4 regions of the Pristimantibacillus sp. Z349TD_6 genome follow, and region 2 is predicted to be linked to each of the others. Evidence: riboswitches for the same ligand, from Rfam matches in the RefSeq annotation. Region 2 holds a riboswitch; each other region holds the start of a gene.
What was found. Region 2 has a riboswitch for cyclic di-AMP ahead of AC0VYE_RS00730 (C40 family peptidase). Riboswitches for the same ligand answer to the same signal wherever they lie in the genome.
Positions count from the first base shown of each region.

Region 1: it holds a riboswitch for cyclic di-AMP, as region 2 does, so the genes downstream of both, AC0VYE_RS08135 (NAD-binding protein) here and AC0VYE_RS00730 (C40 family peptidase) in region 2, are expected to answer to the same signal.
Region 3: it holds a riboswitch for cyclic di-AMP, as region 2 does, so the genes downstream of both, AC0VYE_RS19170 (C40 family peptidase) here and AC0VYE_RS00730 (C40 family peptidase) in region 2, are expected to answer to the same signal.
Region 4: it holds a riboswitch for cyclic di-AMP, as region 2 does, so the genes downstream of both, AC0VYE_RS26005 (TrkH family potassium uptake protein) here and AC0VYE_RS00730 (C40 family peptidase) in region 2, are expected to answer to the same signal.

Region 1 covers NZ_CM149662.1:1,883,482-1,889,583, forward strand. Annotated here, with positions in the region: gene metE (5-methyltetrahydropteroyltriglutamate--homocysteine S-methyltransferase) at 1-2,191, shown strand, start outside; gene AC0VYE_RS08125 (hypothetical protein) at 2,266-2,691, opposite strand; cyclic di-AMP (ydaO/yuaA leader) riboswitch at 2,695-2,856, opposite strand; gene AC0VYE_RS08130 (hypothetical protein) at 2,903-3,331, opposite strand; cyclic di-AMP (ydaO/yuaA leader) riboswitch at 3,771-3,969, shown strand; cyclic di-AMP (ydaO/yuaA leader) riboswitch at 4,061-4,231, shown strand; gene AC0VYE_RS08135 (NAD-binding protein) at 4,350-4,748, shown strand; gene kdpF (K(+)-transporting ATPase subunit F) at 4,872-4,949, shown strand; gene kdpA (potassium-transporting ATPase subunit KdpA) at 4,968-6,102, shown strand, end outside.
Region 2 covers NZ_CM149662.1:146,112-152,213, reverse strand. Annotated here, with positions in the region: gene AC0VYE_RS00750 (M1 family metallopeptidase) at 1-673, shown strand, start outside; gene AC0VYE_RS00745 (hypothetical protein) at 701-1,516, shown strand; gene AC0VYE_RS00740 (hypothetical protein) at 1,683-2,267, shown strand; gene AC0VYE_RS00735 (hypothetical protein) at 2,302-2,451, shown strand; cyclic di-AMP (ydaO/yuaA leader) riboswitch at 2,684-2,837, shown strand; gene AC0VYE_RS00730 (C40 family peptidase) at 2,841-3,317, shown strand; gene AC0VYE_RS00725 (FAD-binding domain-containing protein) at 3,476-4,819, shown strand; gene AC0VYE_RS00720 (MFS transporter) at 4,919-6,102, opposite strand, start outside.
Region 3 covers NZ_CM149662.1:4,379,086-4,385,187, reverse strand. Annotated here, with positions in the region: gene AC0VYE_RS19180 (MATE family efflux transporter) at 1-393, shown strand, start outside; gene AC0VYE_RS19175 (IS3 family transposase) at 461-1,789, opposite strand; cyclic di-AMP (ydaO/yuaA leader) riboswitch at 2,097-2,231, shown strand; gene AC0VYE_RS19170 (C40 family peptidase) at 2,235-2,711, shown strand; gene AC0VYE_RS19165 (chromate transporter) at 2,852-4,033, shown strand; gene AC0VYE_RS19160 (phytoene desaturase family protein) at 4,107-5,612, opposite strand; gene AC0VYE_RS19155 (glycosyltransferase) at 6,093-6,102, shown strand, end outside.
Region 4 covers NZ_CM149662.1:5,975,864-5,981,965, forward strand. Annotated here, with positions in the region: gene sdhA (succinate dehydrogenase flavoprotein subunit) at 1-391, opposite strand, end outside; gene AC0VYE_RS25990 (succinate dehydrogenase cytochrome b558 subunit) at 416-1,087, opposite strand; gene AC0VYE_RS25995 (LysR family transcriptional regulator) at 1,392-2,300, shown strand; gene AC0VYE_RS26000 (potassium channel family protein) at 2,402-3,064, opposite strand; gene AC0VYE_RS26005 (TrkH family potassium uptake protein) at 3,083-4,423, opposite strand; cyclic di-AMP (ydaO/yuaA leader) riboswitch at 4,514-4,718, opposite strand; gene AC0VYE_RS26010 (CPBP family intramembrane glutamic endopeptidase) at 4,964-6,102, shown strand, end outside.

The DNA of each region.
Region 1 (6,102 bases), 1.7 Mb from region 2:
AACGCTTGAAAGCATTCGTCTAAACAACCTGAAGCTGCAAAAGGATAAAGGAATTTCTTTAATCCCTGTAAATGATTTTACGTTGTATGATCAAATGCTGGATACTGCAGCGATGTTTGGCCTTGTGCCAGAGCGTTTTTCCTACGATGGAGGTCCTGTTCCCGTACAGACCTACTACGCAATGGCGAGAGGGACACAGGAAGCACAAGCCTGCGAGATGACCAAATGGTTTAATACCAACTATCACTATATCGTGCCAGAACTTGCGGGTGCTGCTCCGGTACTGACGGAAAACCGTCCGCTGATTGCGTACCGGGAAGCCAAAGAAAAGCTTGGCATTGAAGGTAAACCTGTCATTATTGGCCTATATACCTTCCTCAAGCTGTCGAAGGGCTACGATGCCAAGCAGCTTCCGCAGCTCATTGAGCAGTTTATACCGCTTTATGCTCAGCTGCTTAAGGAGCTTGAGCAAGAAGGCGTACAATGGGTGCAAATCGATGAGCCAATCCTTGTTACCTCTATTTCTGAGGAAGAGATGCAATGGGTTGAATCGATCTATGCAAGGCTGAACCAAGCAGCGCCAGCGCTTAACATTATGCTTCAAACGTATTTTGAAGCGGTTGAGCATTATGAAGCTGTAGCTGCTCTCCCGGTACAAGCGATCGGTTTGGATTTCGTTCATGGTTTGGAGCAAAACTTGAAGTCGCTGGAGCAATTTGGTTATCCGAAGGATAAGCTCGCTGGTATCGGACTTGTAGACGGACGCAACATTTGGCGCGCAGACTATAAGCAAAAGCTTGAATTGCTGCAAAAGATTTCGGCATACATTCCAGCTGAGCGCACGATCATTCAATCGTCATGCAGCCTGCTGCATGTGCCGGTAACGGCAAAAAACGAAACCAATCTGCTAGTAGAGCTGCGTGAGGCGCTTGCATTCGCGGAAGAAAAGCTGGATGAAATCGTGTGGCTAAGTGAAACAGCGACTGTAAATGAGGCGGACATCTCAGAACTTCGCAAGCTTGAGCTTAAGCTTAACGGCGAGCGGATTCATCATTTATCCATTTCTCCTGCCCGCAATCGTCAAGCTGCTGATGCAGCAGCGGTAGCGGCGCATCCTTCAACGAGGCAGAAGCCATTTGCGGAGAGACAAAAGCTGCAGCAGCAAAAGTGGAATTTGCCGTTCCTTCCAACAACGACAATCGGCAGCTTCCCGCAAACGCTGGATGTACGTCAAGCAAGGCAAAAGTGGAGAAAAAACGAGCTCAGCTCACAGGACTACGCTTCCTTTATCAACGATAAAATTAAAAACTGGATTGAAATCCAAGAAGAGCTTAACATTGACGTCCTCGTTCACGGTGAATTTGAGCGTACGGACATGGTCGAATTTTTCGGAGAGAAGCTGGATGGGTTCGCATTTACAAAAGGCGGCTGGGTTCAATCGTATGGTTCCCGCTGCGTAAAGCCGCCGGTCATTTATGGCGATGTTGTATTTACTGAGCCAATGACAGTAACCGAAAGCGTGTACGCGCAGTCGCTGACAAGTCGTCCGGTAAAAGGGATGTTGACGGGTCCGATTACGATTTTGAACTGGTCATTTGTCCGCAACGATATCACACGCGAGCAGGTTGCATACCAAATTGCGCTTGCACTTTCAGAGGAAGTAAAGGCGCTTGAGACCGCAGGCATCGAAATGATTCAGGTTGATGAGCCAGCTTTGCGAGAAGGCTTGCCGCTTAAACGCAGTGATTGGGATGCTTATTTAAAATGGGGCGTGCATGCCTTCCGTCTATCGACTTCAGATGTGCATGACACCACACAAATTCATACACATATGTGTTATTGTGAGTTCCATGATATTATCGATTCCATTCTTGCGCTGGATGCGGATGTCATCTCCATTGAAACCTCGCGCAGCCATGGCGAGCTGATTCATAGCTTTGAGGAGAACACCTATGACCAAGGCATCGGCTTGGGCGTTTACGATATTCACAGCCCGCGTGTACCGTCCGTGGAAGAAATGGTCAGTATGATCGAGCGCGCCATTAAAGTGCTCGATCCTACGCTCTTCTGGATTAATCCGGACTGCGGCTTGAAAACACGCGGAATGGAAGAAACGGTTGCTTCACTGCGCAACATGATGCTGGCTACTTACCAAGTCAGGGAGCAGCGTGCTGCATTAGCGAAGGTTTAAATTCTAAATACAATAAGACAGTCCAGAACTAGGTTATCTGTTCTGGACTGCCTTTTTTTTTCTTATGAACGAAATTAATCCAAAGAGATGTAGGAGACGGAACGTTGACGCAAAACAGACTCTTCATGGTCGTTGCTGTACGGGGCTGCATCGGCGGATTGTGCTAGGACATGCTTGACGGCGGAGACGAATAAGTCGAGAACGCGCCCATCCTGATCCGTTTTGTCATAGTGATACTGGTTAAGAGGTGGTAGAGGAATGCTGCCGATAAAAGACTGAAGCAGGTCGCTCCATCGTTCTAAGTCAATGAGCTCTTCTGTGTCGCTGGCAAATAGTTCACTCCAGCCGAAGCCTTGATTGCTTGTTAAACGAAGACATACGCGATGGCCTGCAGAATCGACGGCAAGAGCAGGAATGACGAATAGCTCGATTCGTGTGACAGATAAATAAGGGGTCTGTTCCGTAAAAAGATGCAGATTTCGTGCACAATTTGTCAACATATACATCTCTCCTTTATTCGCTTACGAGGTTAGCTGTCGGATTCGGGCTAGAGAGAAAGCCCTACCAGGGTTACAAATCCCTGGATTCACCCCTTGCGAATCGATTTCGATCGATCGCGATGGTTCCCCCGCTTTTTCATTCGAAAAATTCAGCGTAAATAGTTTACTCTTAATTATACCCTTCATTAGCGCATCTGTAAATCAGAAGTGCCTAAAATAACGATACATAGGAGATAGCTTGTTTAAATAAAGTATGCTCTTCACGGTCATATTCACAGTTTGGAAAAGAGTAAGGATTGGATTCTATATGCAAAGTAGCGGCTGCAAACAAATGATATATACGCTCGTCCTTCATCATTGGATCTGTTTGAAAAACAAAAGGAGACGCAAGAGGAAGTGTGCCGATGAACCTTAGCAGCATACTGCTCCATCTGATCCAGTCGCGAGGCTTCTCGGATTTTTTAATAAACAGCTCACTCCAGCCGTGACCATTATGAGTGGAGATCCTTAGACAAACACGGTAACCATTCGATTCAAGCATGGAAGCCGGCAGCACAAACATTTGAATTCGTTTAATTTCAAACAAGGCAGCAGGATGATTTTCCAAACTTGGCAAGGGTACTTCAACTGGTGTAGACATCAATGAGATCTCTCCTCGATTTGAATAATTCACCGATAATACTCAGCCATATTGGCTTGCCGTCTATGGTAAACCCGAAATGCAATATTGTAAAACTGTGGTATATCGTGAAAAGGCAGCCATATGCCATTTTAAAAGAAATCCATTCGTTATGGCAGTAAAAAGATATTTATTCTTCGAAATACTCGTTTATTCTCTTCCATTCTCGATTATAGAGAAATCTGATTATTCACGCATAAAATCGTTAGAAAGGGAATGAACACTATTTTTGAAAACAAGAGTAAAACTGAGAAATAGTGAGATATCGAGAGATCGAAATGAATGTAAGCGTTGCGAATCGCTCTGCAAGGCTGAAACTGGCTAAATTAGGTAGCAGACTGCCTTTACAGTATTTATAGCGAGGAGTAATATTCGATACAGGATTTATAAATAAGTTTCGATTTACTGATCGCTGAGTTTCCGTGAAAGCGGAAGCGGGGGAACCAATAATGACGCGATGCGCCTGTTCGATGTGAGAGTCGAACAAACGCAGAGCAGGGGTGAATCTTTGACAGGTGCCATGGATACCGGTCAAAGTAGGGCGACTCTCACCGCCCGAATCCGACAGCTAACCTCGTAAGCGTGGACCGAGAGAGGAATGATGAAGCTTGTGATCGATTAACTTCGACCGCAGAGTGTCATAGACCTCTGTGGTTTTTTGTGCCCAAAAAAGCTTTATTTGCTACAAAATGTAAGAAAACGCTGAGTCCTGCAGCAGCAGGAACGGGGGAACCAACGAACGATTCGTGAGTGATCACGATTTCGCTTCATGGGGTGAATCGCTTGAAAATAATCAAGCGTAGGGCAACTCTCAAGGCCCGAATCCGACAGCTAACCTCGTAAGTGTACTCGAGAGAGGCAACAGCCATCGTGCTTCCCGCGGCTTATTCTGCTGCGGGCAAAGAAGCCGCGGGAAAAGTTCCTCTTATCCCAAGGCTTCTTTTTTGTTGCCTTTTTTACCATATGGAGGAGAATTCGGTTGCAGGAAGAGCATATTATTGTTGCTGGTCTAAACGAGGCTGGCCAATCATTCATACGAACTTTGCAGTTTCATCAATTAAAATTTATTGTTTTGACCAATAGCAAACAGGAACAAAAACAGCTTCGCAAGCAGGGCATCAGCAATGTTTTGTACATCAATACGAATGATCGTCAAAGCTGGAATGTTCCTTCGATGAACATTAGCGAGGTATTTATATTTGAGAGCAGCTTGGCGCTTAGCTGCCGCTTTGTACAGTGCTGCAGAGCTTGGACCTCAAAGTCCATTTACGTCATCACACAGCAGTGGAATCCAAGGGCTATTTACAAGGGGCTAGGAGCGGATCATATCGTATTCTCTCATACCGGTGAAGTCGGTTTTCTATTAAGCAACAAATAATGCAGGAGGGGTTTACATGCAGGATTTTTATATGTTCGGGGCGTTGTTGGCTAGCTTCGGTTTATTTTACGGATTTTTAACTTGGTGCTCCAGTGTTATTGAGAAAACAGGAGGCGAAGGCCAATGACTGTCATAGCGATAGCGGCTGTATTTGTTTTCGTTTATCTGATTTATGCGTTAATTCATCCGGAGAAGTTTTAATAGAGGGGGATTTACAAGATGGATATTTTACAATTGCTTATCGTCATTGCCGTTCTTGTATTGTTAGTTAAGCCGCTTGGTACTTACGTCTATCATGTGTTCTCCAATGAACACAATCGGTTAGACAAAGTATTCGGAGGGACGGAGCGATTTATATTTAAGCTTATTGGTCTCAAAAAAAGAGAGGGCATGAGCTGGAAGATATACGCACTCAGCTTTGTTGCAACCAATTTAATTTTAGTTGCTTTCAGCTATTTGATATTGCGGTTCCAAAATGCGCTGCCGTTTAATCCAAATGGCATGGCAGCCATGGAGCCTACACTGACTTTCAATACAGTCATCAGCTTTATTACCAATACGAATCTTCAGCATTATAGCGGGGAAAGCGCCTTATCTTATTTCTCTCAAATGGCGGTCATCATGATGATGATGTTCACGTCAGCGGCGACAGGCTTCTCGGTTGCCATCGCGTTTGTTCGTGGGATTACGAGTAAAGGAACGACGATCGGCAACTTTTTCGAGGATTTTGTAAAAGCACACACAAGAATTTTTCTTCCGATTTCCTTTATTATCACGCTTGTGCTTGTCGCTCTACAGGTGCCGCAAACGCTTGATCCAACATTTACAATTAAAACGCTAGAGGGAGCCATGCAGCAAATTGCAATTGGTCCTGTAGCTTCGCTTGAATCCATCAAACATTTGGGCACAAACGGCGGCGGTTTTTTTGGAGTGAACTCGGCTCATCCATTTGAAAACCCAAATCCATTAACGAATGTGATTCAAATCTTGTCGATGTGGGCGCTGCCGGCTTCGCTTCCTTATGCATTTGGGCTTTTTGCAAAAAACAAAAAGCAGGGCTGGGTTGTATTCTCCGCCATGATGTGTCTGTTTCTAGTGTTTCTAAGCCTTGCTTACACATCGGAGAAAACAGGCAATCCTGCTATGAGCGCACTAGGAATCGACGCTACTCAAGGAAGCATGGAAGGCAAGGAAGTAAGGTTTGGTATCGCGCAATCGGCACTGTTCACAACGGTAACAGCCGCTGCGACAACGGGTACCGTCAACAATATGCATGACACGCTTACACCGCTTGGCGGCTTGGTTCCGCTTGCTGAAATGATGCTTAATGTCGTCTTTGGAGGCAAGGGAGTAG
Region 2 (6,102 bases):
CGGCTTGGAGCCGAATTTACGCATGGAAGCGAGCTATATGACCAACCCTGCTCCGCTCAAGCAGCAATCTTGGTCATACACCAGCCACTCGCAATATGCTGAGAATGTATATCTGAGGGCAAAGCTGGTGCTCATTGGCATCGAGAATCAGGTCGGCTCCAGAACGATGCAAAAAATATTGCGAACCTACTTTCAGAAGTATAAGTTCAAGCATCCATCGACAGCAGACTTCCAGCGTGTAGTCGAACAGGTAACAAAAACGAAATGGAATGATTATTTCAGCCAATATGTCTACGGCAACAAAATGGCCGACTTTTCGATCGAATCGATTCATGTACGCCCAATCACTCAAGATGGTGCTGAGATGTATGAATCTGTTGTACTCGTTAAGAAAAACGGCGGCAGCAATGGCGAGATAAAAGTGTTGATGAAGTTTACTGACGGCACCAAAATAACAAAAATTTGGGATACTCAAGAATCCCATATGCAATATAAACAGCTGCATTCCGCTCCGCTTGAATGGGCAGTCGTTGACCCAAACAACAGCAATGTGCTTGATAATAAGCTCATTAACAACTACATGCAGGCTCAGCTGCCAGAGGATAAACGCACGAGATGGAGCCTCGGCGTTGTCCAACTAATTGAAGGACTGCTCGGGTCGCTGAGCTGGTAAGTAATTGCGTTCAAGGAGCGATAATCGATGAAAATACATTTGAAGCAAGGCTGGCGGTTAGCGGTGAAACATTTTTACATTGTTGTTTTATTATTTCTTTATCAGCTGATCTGGGGGTTCTTCCTTTACCGTTTCATTGATTCGGTCGTAGCTCCGCTGCTGCGGCGATATCCAAGCTCCGCTCCTTCAGAAGCAGCCGTTCAGCTATTCATGACCGAAGCACAATTCCAGCTGTTCAAGACCGATCTCATTAATCCTTACGTCTGGACGCTGGGCGGTCTCCTAGTTGCCCGAATGCTGATCACTCCCTTATTCAATGCCGGATTATTCTATTCGTTAAATCAGACCAGATCGAATGGGGGGACACGATTTCTAGAAGGTATTCGCAAAGCTTGGAAGCCTGTAGTTCTGCTTTACTGGATCGAGGTTATTTTATCTGTGGCTCCTGCTTGGTATGTGCTGCCGCGCTCACTGGATGCGCTTCTAGAGAGCGGCTCTATTCCAGAGCTGCTGCAAACGGTGCTGCCTGGCGCCCTTCTATGGCTCCTATGGGGCACGGTGCTGCATCTGCTGTTTCTAGCCATGCAATTCAGCGCTGCATCAGGAGGAAGCATATTCCGTTCCTTATGGCACGCTCTCCGAAATTTCCTCACCTATGCAGCTGTGTCGCTCATCATGTGGGGGATCGGAGCAGCCGCTGGACTTGTAGTGACAAGCCTCTCCATGCTGTGGGCCGGGCTGTTTGCACTCATTCTGCATCAAGGCTACTATCTCATTCAAACACTGATGAAGGTTTGGACGATTGCCGCACAATATGACTTTTTGGAAACGAAAAGAATGTAGCAAACCAAAAAAAGCCTTCAGCGTCCTCTGGATGCTGAAGCCAAAATAAACCTTCATTCCACGCTTTGCTGTGGTGTGGAGGTTTTTTTTACAACTAACCGCAACTAAATGATGGCAGTTCTGTATAAATAACTGAAAGAAAATCAAAAATGGGGGATATTCACAAATGATGCGTAAAAAACTAGTTATTATATCCATGGTATTGCTCTTATCGGGCGGTTCATTGGTTGCAGCAGACAAACTATTTCAGAAGGTAACGCTCCTTTATAATAATAAGCAATCCACTGACGATGCTGTCGTTGTGGACGATAAGGTTTATATTAGTATTCGTTCTTTAAGCGACAGCCTTCAAGCCTTCGTCCAATGGAAGAGCAATGATAAGAAGCTCATTATTCAGAAGCCCAATGTGCATATGTTTCTAATGAACGAGAAGCGAGCTATGTTCGGACAGGTTGATAAAGGCAGTGTTCAGAAATTTTTAGTGCAAGCGCAAATCGATAATTTGAATATGGCGATTTCAGAGTTCAAAGTGACCATCGTTGATCCTAATGATAAGGAAACGACAATCGACAGCCGCAGCCAAGACGATGATGATTTTAAAGAGTTCGTCGAAAAAGACACCTTTTGGTTCAGCTCCAAGCTCATTTCCTACGATTTTAAAAATGCTGGGAAATACAAGGTACAGTTTTGGATGCAGCAAAAAAACAACGATCCACAGCTCATTTCAGAAAAAATCGTTACTGCAAAATAAATCTTTTTTCGATTGCCCAAAGGGGGCTGTTCTCATGAACAGCCTCCTTTGTCTATTTCTGCCGCTCTATCTGGAGCAGCAGCTAGGCTGTCTGAATCTACTCTTATTCACGAGTGATATAGATGAGATTTTTCTAATTTATGAGGAGCAAAATGGTGAAATACCGCCATTTACGGCACTTTAAGCTAGTCCTTGCGATATAGCGCCTAAAGGACAAATCGGTATATTTTACACAACATCCACATAATTAATGAAATTGACTCCATGTATTTAGTTAGAAAGCACTACTATGGCGTGTTTATATTACAGAAAGAACGGTTTAACGAAGCAAATTGTCAAAAGGTTACATGAGAATTATTAGAAATTGCCACTAAAGGCAGGAGATCATTGAAAATAATCGAATATTTCTCAAAGCAATAAAAAAACTGCCTAATTCCCTATTGGGATACGGGGGAACCACTTTGGGTGAATTGATTCCGACGTTTGAGTTTTCTTCAAACGCCCGAGGAATCATAGGGAGCCTTCAACCGAACCCCACAGCTAACCTCGTCGGCATTGGAAGGAGTTTCACAATTGAAGAAGATTACCGCATTAATCCTGGGTCTCGTTCTCGTGCTCGCTTTTCAAGCGGGAAGCGCTTTCGCTGACTCAAAATTGAACGGAATTGTTAATGATCTTATTGGCACTCCGTACAAAAGCGGCGGAACGTCGTCGAAAGGCTTTGATTGCTCCGGCTTCACGAGCTATGTGTTCGAGAAAATGGGCATTGAGCTTTCACGTACTTCTGGTTCGCAAGCAAAAGAAGGTACAAAGGTCGCTAAGGCTGACCTCATTGCGGGAGATCTTGTGTTCTTCGACACAGTTGGCGGCAATAATAGCGCCATTTCCCATGTTGGCATTTACATTGGAGATGGAAAGTTTGTACATTCATCCTCGAGCAGAGGCGTTGTAACTGACAAACTTAACTCCGAGTACTATGAGGGACGATATGTAACTGCTCGTCGTATCATGGATGCTGATTCATACCAAGCCAACGTTGACGTAAAATAGAGCAACCTAGTCCCTCTTCTTGAGGGTTGAACGGGTAGACTCATCTAGCAAAGCCGCAGTTTTTTGTCCTCTGACGACAAATGACTTGCGGCTTTGCTGTTTCATTCCAGCTGGAATGCGGCCGTTCAATGTTGCGCTTATGGAAGGAGCTATCACTGATGTATTTGTTTATTCACCGCAAGGATTTGCGTATTTCAGATTTGCGCGCTTTTGATTATTTGAAGAAAAAAGAGAAACAAGGCATTCATTTGCTAATCATAGATCCCGTTATTACAGGAGATGGCCGTTTAACTAGTCATAGCGGTCGGAATTTCATGGCGCAAGCCGCCTCACTTCTGCACAGCTATTCTAATGCAGGAAAGGAACTGCATGTGCTTTATGGTAATCCTGCTGCGATCACCGAAGCTCTGCTGCATGCGCACCCGATTGATGAGGTTATTGTTCATACAGACTACACGCCTTACTCACGGCAGCGAGATGAGCAGCTTGGGCTAACCACACGCAGCCTTGGCCGCCGCTGGATGTCTATCGCCGATTCACCTCTTGCTGATCTAGATGCTTTCCCGGCATTTGCTCGAAAAATGGAGCCATACAAGGTTTTCACACCCTTTTATCGCAAGTGGAGCAGCTTTATGCTGGAGTGCTACAGCCCAATGAGTGAAACGACGATTCATGAGCTTGCTACCTTAAGCGAAATCAATGCCAAGGTTGCGCAATCCTTCGCTTTGCCTGAATCCATTTCGTGCGCCCTAGGCGGCACGAACGTGCAAGGATCATCCAAAGGATTATCCAAGCTGGAACGGTTCGTACGAGAACGCCTTGCCTCTTATTCCGAGAGCAGGGACGCTTATGCCGATGATCATACAAGCCAGCTCGCACGTTTCCTGAATACGGGCGCCATCTCCGCTCGCCAAGCCTACGAAATGACCCAAGGGCTTCCGGGGTCTGAATCATGGGTACGGCAGCTGGCATGGCGTGACTTTTATTTATATCAAGCGATGTATCATGATGATTTCTTTCGTTACGAGCAGCTTGCTGATATGTCCAAGCTCTCAGATGCTCATCTAGAAGCATGGGCTGCAGCCGCCACCGGCATTCCAATCATTGATGCGGCCATGACGCAGCTCAATCGTACAGGTGAGCTGCCCAACCGCTTGCGAATGGTAACAGCCATGTTTTTAACTAAAAATCTGCTATGTCCCTTCACGCTTGGCGAACAATATTTCCGCCTTCACTTAAGCGATTATGACAACACGCTTAATCGCGGCGGCTGGCTGTGGTGCTCTTCACTAGGGTATGACGCAGCGCCTTACTTCCGCATCATGAATCCCGCAACTCAGTCGCAGACGCATGATCCTAGCGGCAGCTATATTAGGCGCTGGCTGCCTCATTTGAATCATCTGACAGACAAAGAGATTCATCAGCCGCAAAGCGGTGCCATCGTCGACTTGAAAGCATCGCGCGCGCGCGCCATAGAGGTATACAAAACCATTCTTAAATAGCTGAAAGCATTTTAGAATAACACGTTTAATAATAAATAAACCTCCACACCCGCTTTGAAACAGCGAATGTGGAGGTTTTTATTATAATTTCCAGTTCATTTAAGCTTTGGATCTTACGCTGTGAACTTGTTTTCTTCCGAGCAGGAGCATCGCCGCTAGCAGAAGCAGCATCAGTATAACTAAGCTGCTTATATACCATAACGTAGATTGCACGTTGTACTGATCCATTATCCAGCCAGTCACACGAGGGAAAATCGCTCCTCCAAGCCCGCCGAATGCTACAAGCAAACTCGTTGTCCTCTCCGTCATTCCCGGAATGAGCTCATTGGCATAAACAAGAGCGATACCGAATATACCCGAGAAGAACAATCCGCTAAGAGCGACAAAGGCAAGCATCCAGTTAAGCTGACCCATAACAGCCATTAAAACAAAAACGACCGAGGCGCCCGCTGTAGCAATAAGCAAGTAACGCGAATAACCCATTCGATCAGCCAGCAGCCCCGCAAATAGACGCCCTAGCACCATCGTTCCCCAGAACAAGCTGAGCACCGCTGCCGCACTGGATTCTCCTACACCTGAACGAACGATGAGAATAGAAGGCAGATAATTGGAGAAGCTCATTTCCATTCCTACATAAAGCATAAAAAATAAAGCCGATAACAAGAGAAATGGAAGTGCTTTGCGCGGATAGCCAAAAAAGAAAGATCCGCGAGTGGTTTGCAATCCTACCAACTCATTCGAATGGCCTTCCTTCACTTCCGGTGTTCGAGCAACTATACCAAGCTCATCATCCAGCTCTCCAAAGGACATCGTCAACCAGAGAACAAAGGTGATGCCTGACATCGCTGCCAGAATCGGAAAGGAAACCTGCCAAATGCTATGCTGAATCAGATAAGCCGCTGCAATTGGAATCAACAATGCGCCAACACCAAAAAAGGTTTCCAATCGGCTCATCGCCGATGCCTTGCCGTTTTTCGCCATATCAATAATCATTGCGCCGACGACCGCTTCCGTCATCCCAAAGCCAAGACCCGCAAGCGGAGCAATCGCGAGCATCCAGCCCCATGGCAGCAGCAAACTGTAGGCCGCCTCACTCAGTGTCAGTACGCCCATCGCAATCAGTACTGCGCCTCTTTTTCCAACTCTCGAAGTAATAGAAGGCGCTAACAGAACACCCACCAGGAACCCGAGGAATTGATTCATAATCCATTGCCCGCCATCTTTATAGGTTAAACCATAATGAGCAATGAGCTGTTCCAAGATAGATCCGCCCACAACATGGG
Region 3 (6,102 bases), 3.6 Mb from region 2:
GCGTTCGTCATTTCGCTTGCGCTTGGTATTTGCATCTATAGCTTCTCAGGTCTATTGCTCAGCCTCTTTACTAATGATGCGGAAATTATATTGTTAGGCAAGCAGCTCGTGTTGTTATCGATTATGCTGGAGCCGGCTCGGGCTTGCAACATGGTGCTTATCAGTTGTCTAAATGCGGCTGGAGATGTGAAATTCCCAGTTGCTGCCGGGTTAGTATCCATGTGGGGGATTAGTGTGCCGCTGGCATACGTGTTCGGGATCGTGTTCGACATGGGGTTGGTAGGAATATGGCTGGCATTTTCATTCGATGAATGGATAAGAGCTTTACTGATGCTCTACAGATGGAGGAGACGTTCTTGGCAGAAGGTCGATATTTTGGCGAAACTTGCTTAACTAGAAAGAGTAACTGTATGAAAATTAAACTGACCCCTTAGTCAAGGACACTTTGAAAAAAAGAGCACTAAGCCACACTTAAGAGATGATTCCTGTACTGAACAGGAGTCATCCTTTTTTGTTTCCACTGATATCTATGATGATTGTAATAACGAATATAGCGATTAATTTCTCGTTCTAATTCAGCCAAGGTTGTACAGTCTTGACTCTTCACATGATCTTTCATATGACCGAAGAAGGACTCCTGAGGTGCATTATCCCAACAGTTTCCACGACGTGACATCGATTGTCCAAGGCCCTTACTCTTCAATAATTTCTGGTAGGTAGGGCTCGTGTAATGGCTCCCTTGATCGGAATGGATAAAGACCTTCTTATGAAGTTTTACGCGCTTCTGCTTCATTAACGATTCAATGGTATTTGTGACTAAAGGCAGTTGGAGGGATACGGAGAGATTTCGGGCTAGAAGCTCCCCTGTAGAGGCGTCCAAAATGGTCGACAAATAAGCCGTCTGTGATTTTCCATACGGAAGATAGGTGATATCCGTGAGTAAAACAAGGCCTGGGATTCCCTTCTTAAAGTCCCTCTGCAGCTTATTTGGGAGCGTGCGGTGTTCGAGTGTAGCTTTGGTCATAAGTCGATACGGGTTAGGTTTTCGATGAGGACAAACGAGGTCAAATTTTTTCATTAGCCTTTGAATTCGCTTTAGATTGTAACAGGTGTCATATTCGCTCTGGAGCGTCATCTTAATGGATCGGGAGCCTTTTTTATAACCTCTTCGATGAAAGGCTTTCTTGATAAGTGCACCTGCTTGCTCATCCGCTAACGTACGCTTCTGACGCTTGTCAGCAGAGTGAAGGTAGTTATAAAAGCCAGAGCGTGACACGTCAAGCAGTTGACAAAGGTAACGTGTCATTCGCCCCAAACCTTGTTGAACAGCTTCCTGAATAAGGTTAAAACAATCACTCGGATTTAGGATCTTTCCGTTTGCTGTTAGCCTCCTTTCGTTCCTGTCTAACTTTTTTACGTATGCCAGTTGAGCCTCCAAAAGTCTAATCTTTGCATCCTGCCTGGCAATAATCTCTTCAGGAGATAAATCTCGTTTTGATGGACGTAGAACCGCTTCTTTTCTCGAGTCCGCAAGTCCCGTAATCCCATCTTTTTCGTAGGCTTTCTTCCAACGATCTGCACATTGTTCGATCCGCTTCAACCCGAGGATCTCCACTTGAAATCCACTGGTTTCAAAAATCTCCCTCGGAGTTCGTCCCGATACATATTGGTCAATGAACACACGTTTGAATTCATCAGCATACGTAATTGATTTTTCGCTGACTCGTAAGACATACGGGTTGTTAGCTAACTGTTCTTGTTCATATTGATTAAAGTGTTTTTTACTCATATGACCGCCCCCACTATTCACTCTAGTATACAAAAAAAGGTACCCATACACTAAACCCTTTTTTCAAAGTGTCCAGTGTATGGGTACCAGTTTAAATACGGATACTCTTTTTTTGTGTTTAAACCGTTATATTTTGAAATTGTGATTGGAAATTCATCTATTATAATTACAAAAAAATCAGCACCTTTAACAAAAATCATGTAGTGAACAGCTAAATAAATAATAATAATGAAGAAAAATGAAAGTATTCTAATAATCCAATTGCAGGATTATGGTAAAAACAATCGAATTTAACGATACTATAAGGTTTATTGACATGCCGAGTTCTGTATATCGGAAACGGGGGAACCACCCAGGGTGAATTGCTTAATGTATTTTTTTAAGCATAGGGATCTTCAACCGAACCCATAAGCTAACCTCGTAGGCACCGAAGGGAGAAGTTGTTTTGAAGAAGGGTTTTATTTTATTGCTATCCTGCTTGCTGCTGCTTACTGGAGGAGGAAGCGTGCTTGCAGATAAGTCGGACAAGTCAGTGCTTACGGATTCCATAAGCGAGGTTGTTGGAACTCCTTATAAATGGGGAGGCACAACGAGCAAAGGGTTTGACTGCTCGGGTTTTATACTACATATCTTTAATCAATTTGCTGTAAAGCTGCCTAGAACATCGCAATCGCAATCAGACACAGGCACAGAGGTCAATAAAGACGAACTGCGTGAGGGTGATCTTGTGTTCTTCAACACAAGCGGCAAAGGCGTTTCTCATGCGGGTATTTACATTGGGGATGGGAAATTTGCTCATTCTTCTACAAGCAAAGGGGTTACGATTACAAATCTTAACGATTCTTATTACGCAAAACGTTATGTAACAGCAAGGCGTGTCGTTTCGGAAGATACATTTGCTGCGATGATGGAGTCTAAATAACGTTTAATGATTTTACAAACCACCTTACGAGGTGGTTTTTTTTATGCAACCATTTATTAAGTATTTGTTAAAGGGTTGTACGCCAATTATTCGCAAGCTTACAATGTAAATAACATGAGTAATGGAATGAGGCTATAGGATTGAAAAGAGGAACAATCGCATCTTTAGTAGAGGTACTAGCTGTATCCACTAAACTAGGGCTTACCTCATTTGGGGGTCCGATAGCCCATCTAGGTTATTTTCACAATGAGTATATTCGTCGCCGTAAATGGATGGATGAACGAAGTTATGCAGACCTCGTTGCTTTATGTCAGTTTCTACCCGGACCTGCCAGCAGTCAAGTTGGGATTGGTATAGGGATAGTTAGGGCTGGGTTATTGGGCGGACTAGTGGCTTGGTTAGGGTTCACACTGCCATCGATCATTGCATTAGTGGCCTTTGCTTTTCTGCTGCAAGGATTTGATCTTGGAAACACAGGCTGGATTCATGGATTGAAAATTGTAGCGGTGGCCATCGTTGCTCATGCTATTCTAGGGATGGGGCAGAAACTAACACCGGATCGGAATAGAGCTACGATAGCAGTCATCGCTGCTGCGATAACGTTATATTGGCAAGCGGCCTATAGTCAGGTGATCATTATTGCTGCAGCTGGACTGATCGGGGTATGGTTATATCGTATGAAAACAGTCGAGGGAACTCCTGATTTGAACATTCGGATTAGCCGTTCCCTTGCGGTCTCCTGCCTCGTTATATTTCTCACGCTTCTAATTATGTTGCCATTTCTAAGGCAATGGGGAAATATGGAATGGATTGCGATGTTCGATAGCTATTATCGTGCAGGCTCATTGGTGTTTGGAGGCGGACATGTTGTTCTGCCGCTTCTTGAGAACGAAGTTGTCTTTACCGGGTGGGTTAATGAATCGGATTTTTTAGCAGGTTATAGCGCTGCGCAGGCTGTGCCTGGACCACTTTTTACATTCGCTAGTTATCTTGGTACTCTCTCTGGTGGATTAACTGGAGCCATTGTTGCAACTACTGCAATTTTTTTGCCGGGATTTCTTCTCGTTGCTGGAACATTGCCGTTTTGGAATGTGTTGCGAAATAACTCAAAAATCCAAGGTGCATTAATTGGCATTAACGCCGCTGTAGTTGGCATATTGCTTGCTGCACTGTATGATCCGCTTTGGACTAGCGCGATCGTAGAGTCCGGTGATTTTATGCTGGCTGCCATATTGTTTATTATGCTTGTATTTTGGAAGCTTCCACCTTGGATGATTGTTGTGGCCGGTGCATTAGGCGGAATGGCCCTTGAACTTATTTAATAATTAAACAATTGATAAAAACCTCTAATCCGCGATAACGGATTAGAGGTTTTTTTATATGAATTGAATCTACCTACATGACGGATTTTGCAGCAATGCTCAATTGCTCTTTGATGAGGTCAGCGGTGAGTTGTCCGGATAAAGTGACCATTGGGACGCCGCCACCGGGGTGCGTAGATCCGCCAACGAAATATAGATTATCGAGCAGCGTGCTTTTGCTTGGGATTTTGAAGCCGCCGTTAAGCTTGCGGTCCGTTACAATGCCGTAGATGGAACCGCCATTAGAACCATAAAGCTGCTGGATATCATCTGGAGTGAAGGTATATTCAAACTCAATATGCTGTTTCAGCTCCGTTAGTCCCATACGTTCGAGCTTATTCAGAACTAGGTCTCTGTAAGTCGCCTTCTGTGACTCGAAGCTTTCTCCAGCTCTGAGCGGCGGCACATGAGTAAGCACAAATAGATTTTCTTTGCCCTGCGGCGCCTGTCCAGGATCGGTTTTGCTTGAAACCCCTATGTATACAGTTGGGTCGTCTGTAGGTTTGCCTTCGACAAATATATCGTTGAACTCTTTATCTGGATCTTCAGAGAAGAAGAAATTATGGTGCATAAGTTGATCATACACTTTATCCACGCCAAGAAGCAGCACAAGCCCTGATACAGTAGGCTCGTATTTAGCTAAATCCTTTACGCGGTCGGCTGATTTCGGATGATGCTGCAGCAGTGTCTGATGCGCTGGTATAGCCTCAAGATTAGACACAATCAGATCAGCTTCTATTACGCTGCCATCTTCTAAAGTTACCCCTGTTGCGGTTTGGCCGACTGTATTCATTTGAGCAACTGGAGCTGAAGTGCGAACCTCCACACCGAGCTCATCAAGCAGCCTAAGCATTCCTTCAGCAATTCGGTACATACCGCCTTCCACATAATAGATGCCAAGCCCCATTTGTACATAGATTAATTGTGACAGCACAGCGGGAGCAGCATAAGGCGAGGAACCAATATACATGATGAAAAAATCGAACAATTGACGCAAATGCTTGTCCTTCAGAAAGCGGTTTGTCGTCTGATGCATCGTCTTCATCGGGTCCATCGCTAACAGTTCCTTCATACTGTGGTGACGCCGCAGGTCGCTCAGGCCACTAAGGCTCTTGTTATAAAAGCTTTTTGTGTTGAGCTGATACATTTGCTGACAATAATCCAAATAAGAGAGGAATTGCTGCGCATCAACCGGTGAGATTTGTTCGAATTGCTTGATTAGGTCAGGGAAGTCACCTGTTATATCAAGTGTTACCCCATCTTCGAAAAAAGTTCTCCACTGAGGTTCAACACGGACCAGCTTCATATAGTCCTCTAGATTGCGGCCTGCACTTTCAAACAGCTGCTCCAGCACCCAAGGCATCGTCAGAATAGAAGGGCCCGTATCGAAAGTGTAGCCTTGCCCTGATCTTACGTTTAATTTGCCGCCTACGCGTTCATTTTTTTCTAATATGGTCACTTGATGCCCATCTACAGAGAGGCGAATAGCAGCTGATAGTCCGCCGAGACCGCCTCCAACGACAATAATCTTTTTGCTCATAGGAGCACTTCCTCTCAACATTGGTCATTTAGCCGAAACGATGCAGATGACAAACTATATACACAATCGTATAATCGTTGTAGAACTAACGTAAAAGGTTAATGCAATAAGTAGAATACGGGATTTGCATTTAACCATCACTTTTTCACTTTCAGTATTAACAAATTTTACCTATAACATGCAGCATTTGCAGGATCAAATCTTCGGATAGCTCCTGCTATTTCGTCGTTAAACGACGAGAATGAGGCTATAAAAAAAGCGAATAATGGCTCATATAGTTTGAATGCCATCATTTTCACCAAAGATAGGGCTGTGGTTGTAAGTTTGTATAACCATTATCAACTGCCAAATTGAATGACCTAATTAGCCTGGTGAAAGGTGGTACACAACTTTGGGGAAAATGAGCTGTTTGTATAAGAAAACATGGAATAACGAGTCATATAAGGAATTTTGGTACCTATTGGACAGAGGAATAGATCTATGATTGGAA
Region 4 (6,102 bases), 2.0 Mb from region 2:
TCGTTGCGCCTGCAAATGCTGTACGGGAATGCTTCGTGCCGCCGAAGCGACGGAAATCCAGCAAGCCTTCAGATGTACGGCTGAACATAACGCCCATCCGGTCCATCAAGTGAATAATGCCTGGTGCCGCATCACACATTGCTTTAACCGGCGGTTGGTTGGCGAGGAAATCTCCGCCGTATACGGTATCGTCGAAATGCTCCCATGGAGAATCGCCTTCTCCTTTTGTATTAACAGCGCCATTGATGCCGCCCTGTGCACATACTGAGTGGGAACGTTTGACCGGTACTAGTGAAAACAGATCAACGTGAACGCCAGCTTCTGCTGCTTTGATGGTAGCCATCAAGCCTGCAAGACCGCCGCCTACGATGATAATTTTATTTTTAGCCATAACGTTTCGCTCCTTGTCTACAAACTAACCGATATTCGTAAGTGCCAATGCAGCACTTGCAGCTTCTTTGAATTGATCTCCGCTGAATGCGATAAGCGAAAGAATGAACAATGCTGATACGACTACAAAAACGCCCATGCAAATATATGAAGAGATGCGTTGAGCTTTCGGGCCGATCGTAATGCCCCAACTGATCAGAAACGCCCAAAGGCCGTTGCTGAAGTGGAAAACAGCTGCTAATACACCAATAACATAAAGTACAAAATAAGTAGGGTTGCTCGCAATCTGATTCATCGTTGATCCAAGTTCCTCATGCGTGATGTTGCCGAGATAAACTTGAACCCGAGTTTGGAATACGTGCCAGAAAACGAATACAAAAGTAATTACCCCTGTAATCCGTTGTGCGGTAAACGCCCAGTTCCGGCCGTACTTAAAACGTCCCGTATTCGTGTTCGATTGGTAAGCGACATACAAGCCGTAAATACCATGAAACAATAGCGGGAGGTAAATGCCGAAAATCTCGAGCAGCGGCAGCACGGGCATGCTGTTAATGAGAGTTACGCCTTTGTCAAAGCCTTCAGGCCCGCGTTCAAACGCCTGGTAGTTAGTCAGACCATGCACGACGATAAATCCGCCGAGTGGAATGATCCCGAGAAGCGAGTGAAGCTTGCGCGAGAAATACGAATTTCCTTTCATGTCATTCCTTCTCCTTTCAAAACTGTGAGTGCTAGCATGCTTTTTCTTAAAATATAAGAATGTATCGGTTTCCCCTTTATACATTGCTTATATTCCAGCGCAAACGAGGTGCTGTGCAGCCAATGGTTGTCATCAGCAGTTTACGCTTGGCAAATCATTCTACATTGTAACCCCAGCATGTATGTCCGTCAACAAAACTCGACACATATTAGCCACACTTCCCATCCTACTCCTTTTAAGCTTATAATGGAATTGCTTATTTTTTATAATTTCTTATAACAAAATGACATAAGGGGTTTCATTCATGAATGAAGAGATGCATGTCTTCACCGTTATTGTGGAACAGTCCAGTATGAACAAGGCTTCCGCCTTGCTAAACCTGTCTCAGCCTGCACTTTCTCGCAAAATTGCCAAGCTTGAGCAGGACCTGGGCTCTCCTTTGTTTCATCGCATCGGAAAGCGGCTGGAGCTTACTCGAATTGGGCAATTGACCTATGAATATGCTTTGGAGCTTCGCCAGCTTCATCGCAAATATTTGCAAACCGTCTCTGAGTTCACCTCGGCTGGGCATACGACCCTGACCATTGGCGCAAGCTTGACGACGCTTCAAACGACTTTGCCCGATCTCATTCAAAGCTTAACTTCTACCCATCCCGAGATCGACATTAAAGCGATTACCGGCAAGACGCACGAAATCGTATCGCTCGTACGAGATCACAAAGCCGATATCGGCATTGTCGCCTCTAGTATTGAGGATTCAACGCTGCGGTGCATTCCGCTGTTTGAAGATCATCTATCGCTCGTGGTGCCTCGCAACCAAGTCATTACCGATAAAGGTACGCTAGGTATACAGGATGTGACCGGCATGCCGATGATCTTGTTCTCCAAAGGCACTTGGTACAGGTTGTTGACCGACGAGCTGTTTGACAAATATCATCTTCAGCCGGATGTGCGAATGGAAATTGATTCGTTTGAAGCTATACTTCGGCTGCTGCATACTTGCCGTGCTGCGACGCTCCTGCCTCAATCGTATATGCGCAATCAGCTGCTTGAAGACAATGATCTTACCGTCATTCCCATTCGAGAACTTGAGGATACAAAGCGCACCACCTCGCTCATTCATGCGGATTCGGCCGCCCTCAGCCCGTCCGTTCGTCTATGGATCAATGAGCTTGCAGCAGGCTTCCCCAGCAAAAAGGACAGCAGCTTTTAAAATAGCTGCTGTCCTTCAGCATTTCCAATATTGCACTTCCAAATCCATTTCAGCCTAATCTGCCTTGTCCAAATATAAGCCTCTTCCACTACATAAAAAAATTAACGGATAACCGATGCTTCAAAGTCTTCTATTTGCTCATTTGTTCCTATAATAACCATGACATCACGAAGTGAAAGGACATCCGTTGCTGTCGGAGCGATGATGATGCCATTTGGCTTATTTATGGCTACGATGCTGCATCCAAATCTTGCTCGCGGATTAAGGTCATGCAATGACTTGCCATCCAAGCATTGCGGTACGGCAAGTTCGGCGATCGTATACTCTTTGGAAAGCTCGATATAATCTAATAGATTTGGGGATACAAGCTGATGCGCAACTCGAATACCCATATCGCGCTCAGGATAGACCACGCGGTCGACACCGATTTTCTCAAGCACCCGGCCATGCAGTTCAGTCAAAGCTTTCGCTACAACTTGCTTCACTTCCAAATCCTTAAGCAGTATGGTTGTCAAAATGCTGGATTGAATGTCATCGCCAATCGCGACAACTCCGCAATCAAAGTTTCTTACACCCAAGGAGCGCAGCGCTTCTTCATCCGTACAATCAGCTGATACAGCATAGGTTAGAATACCGCTCATGTCCTGAACGGCTTCCTCATCCTTATCTATTCCAAGCACCTCATGGCCAAGCTGGACGAGTTCGCGCCCTAAGCTCGAACCAAATCTTCCTAAGCCGATGATGACAAATTGTTTCTTTTTAATTCCCACTTGCAAAGTCTCCTATCCAATCGTAATTTTGCCTTCTGGATGCCGATAAAGCTCTTTCTCTGTACGAGGCCCAAGCGCGTATGCGAGCGTCAGGGGTCCAAGTCTTCCGGCAAACATGGTTAATGCAATGACTATTTTCCCAACAAGACTCAGCTCTGGCGTAACACCAACGGATAATCCTACTGTTCCAAATGCTGATGTCGCTTCAAACAACAGCTTTATAAAAGCTTGATCCTCCGTCATCGACAAGATCATCGTTACAATAATGACAAGCGATAAAGAGATCAAAGTAATCGTGAGTGCTTTAAAAATTCTGTCTTTGCCTAATCTGTAACGGAAAAGAACGATGTCCTCTCGTCCTCTAATCATTGCAAATACAGCGCCGACCAGCGTTGCAAAGGTTGTTGTTTTGATGCCGCCGCCCGTCGAGCCGGGCGAGGCGCCAATAAACATTAATATAATGGTGAAAAACATCGTCGCTTGCCGGATAGCCGTATAATCAAGCGTATTGGCTCCTGCCGTCCGCGGTGTTACCGACTGGAAGAACGAGGACAAAATTTTCCCGCCCCAGTCCAGAGAGCCCAGTGTCTTCGAATTCGAGAATTCAAAAATAAATATGACGAGTGTCCCTACTGCAATAAGTGTTCCTGTCATAGATAGCACAACCTTGCTGTGCAGCGACAGCTTGCGGTTTTTGCGGAACTCCATCAGGTCCGACATAACGACAAAGCCAAGTCCGCCCGAAATGATCAGCATCATAGCTGCAATATTGACGACTGGATCAGAAACGTATAAGGTCAAGCTGCGATAGTTCCCAAAAATATCAAAACCAGCATTGTTAAACAATGAAACCGCATGAAAGGCTCCAAAATAAATCGCTTTGCCCAGCGGCATATCAAATGCAAACCTCGAAGCAAACAACGCAGCGCCAATAAGCTCTATTGTCAATGAATACACAATAACGCGTCTAATCAAACGCACGATGCCTTCCATGCTCGACTGGTTCATGGATTCCTGCAGCAAAAGCCGCTCACGCAGCGAAATCCTCTTGCGAAGTACGAGCGCTACCAGCGTTGCCATCGTCATAAATCCGAGTCCGCCAAGCTGGAACAGGCACATTAATATGATTTGACCCCATATAGAGAAATAAGTTCCGGTATCAACGACAACTAACCCTGTTACACAGGTTGCCGAAGTTGCAGTAAACAGCGCATCTATAAAAGGCAATCTCTCACCGCTTACCGATGCAAAAGGCATGGATAATAATAAGGCACCCAGCAATATAATAAGAGCGAATCCACTTACCAAAATTCGCGGGGGTGACCACTTCAAAACGTTCCAATTAACCTTCATTCATTTCCCTTCTTTTTGATTATGTCATATCGTCATTTATTGTTTTTAAGCATAAAAAAAAGCACTGGAAACTCAAGTGCTCGTGCGATGAGTCCTGTTCCAATACGCCTTCGAGGTTAGCTGACGGATTCGGGCCTGGACAGGCAGCCCTATTCAGCGGAAGAAGACGATGCTTCACCGCTAAAATTCACCCCATGCTATCTAATGTTGAACTGCTTTGCTTTCAGCAGGTTCATCCATTTAGACAACTTTATGGTTCCCCCGATTTCCTTAGGAAATTCGGCTATGCTATGCAATTAGTATGACGATAACGATTATAATCCCTAAGCACTCCTGATATAAAGGTGACGTTTATGACAAACAGGACGATATTAGCTCAAATTAGGGCAATGGGACGAACCAGCACATAGCTAGCTTGCTGGACATCGTTATTTCGCATTTTTTTGAAAACAAACGGTCATTTTCATTGGATAATTTAGGGATTCATATGTTAAGGTAATAAAATGAGCTATTTATTATGAAGACAGTTGAGGTGAAACTATGATTGATTCTATTAAACCCAATGAATGGAAACGATTTATATGGGCAGCAGTTGCTTGCTTTATTATTTATGGAGCCGTACAAATCGTTCCAATGATTACAGCTATCTCATCTGGCGAAATGAATACCAAGGTCATTACGAAATCAGCGGCGGAGGATAAGGCGTCTGCATTTGTTGAAAAAGAAACAGGCTTGAAGGTGAAATCAGCTAAAGCCGTACATCAAACCGATAAAATTATGAATGGCTACTTATCTAAATATGAGCTAGTCAAAGCATATACGGATAAATATGACCCTAGGTTTCCTACAGATACGTTTCAAGTTGATCTTAAGTTCATAGGCGGCGGCAGCGGATATGTTTATCTACATATGCATAGCGGGAAAGTCGTAGCTTGGAACTTGAAGCTTGAGGGAGAACAGCTATCAGATGCAGATAAAGCAAAAGAAGCTATTGCCTTCCTAACCGCAGGAAATTTCAGCGGTACTGAATTCATAGGCGGTCAAATATTGCCTAATGGCGATTGGCAGCCTACGCCTCCTGCAGGTTATTCCATTAAAAATGCTCATCTTAACGTATTGGTTAACGCTCTTGTCGTGAATGACCGTACGATCATTACTAAATATAAACCGATATTCGAGGCACCATCCGATTACATAAACTATGTAGAGAAACAAGATAAAATAGCTGGATACCTTACATCTATCGGTTATTTGTTCATGAGCTTCGTTTTATTCGTCTTAGCTATTATTTACTCCGTTTTGTATCGAAAACATACATCCTTTAAATACGGAATCGTATTAACGATCATTTATTTAATTACTTATACGATCATGAATTTAAACGTTCTGGATGGTATCCGGGCTACGCTCGGCGAGACGGATATGGCAGGCGCTACCGTTTCGATCACTGCCATCGTAAGTGTTCTGCTGGCGATTCCAATGGCAGGTTCCATTTATGTATCCATCGTTGCCGGAGACGGCCTCTGGAAGGCGCAGGGCCGCGCTTTATGGCCGCGCTTTGGTCAGAGAGGGTATGGCGATTATGTTTGGCGCAGCGTGGGCTTGTCCTATTTATTCGCGATCATCTTATTCGCAATTCAATCGGTTATCTTTATCGCCTTGAAGCTGTCCATTGGCAC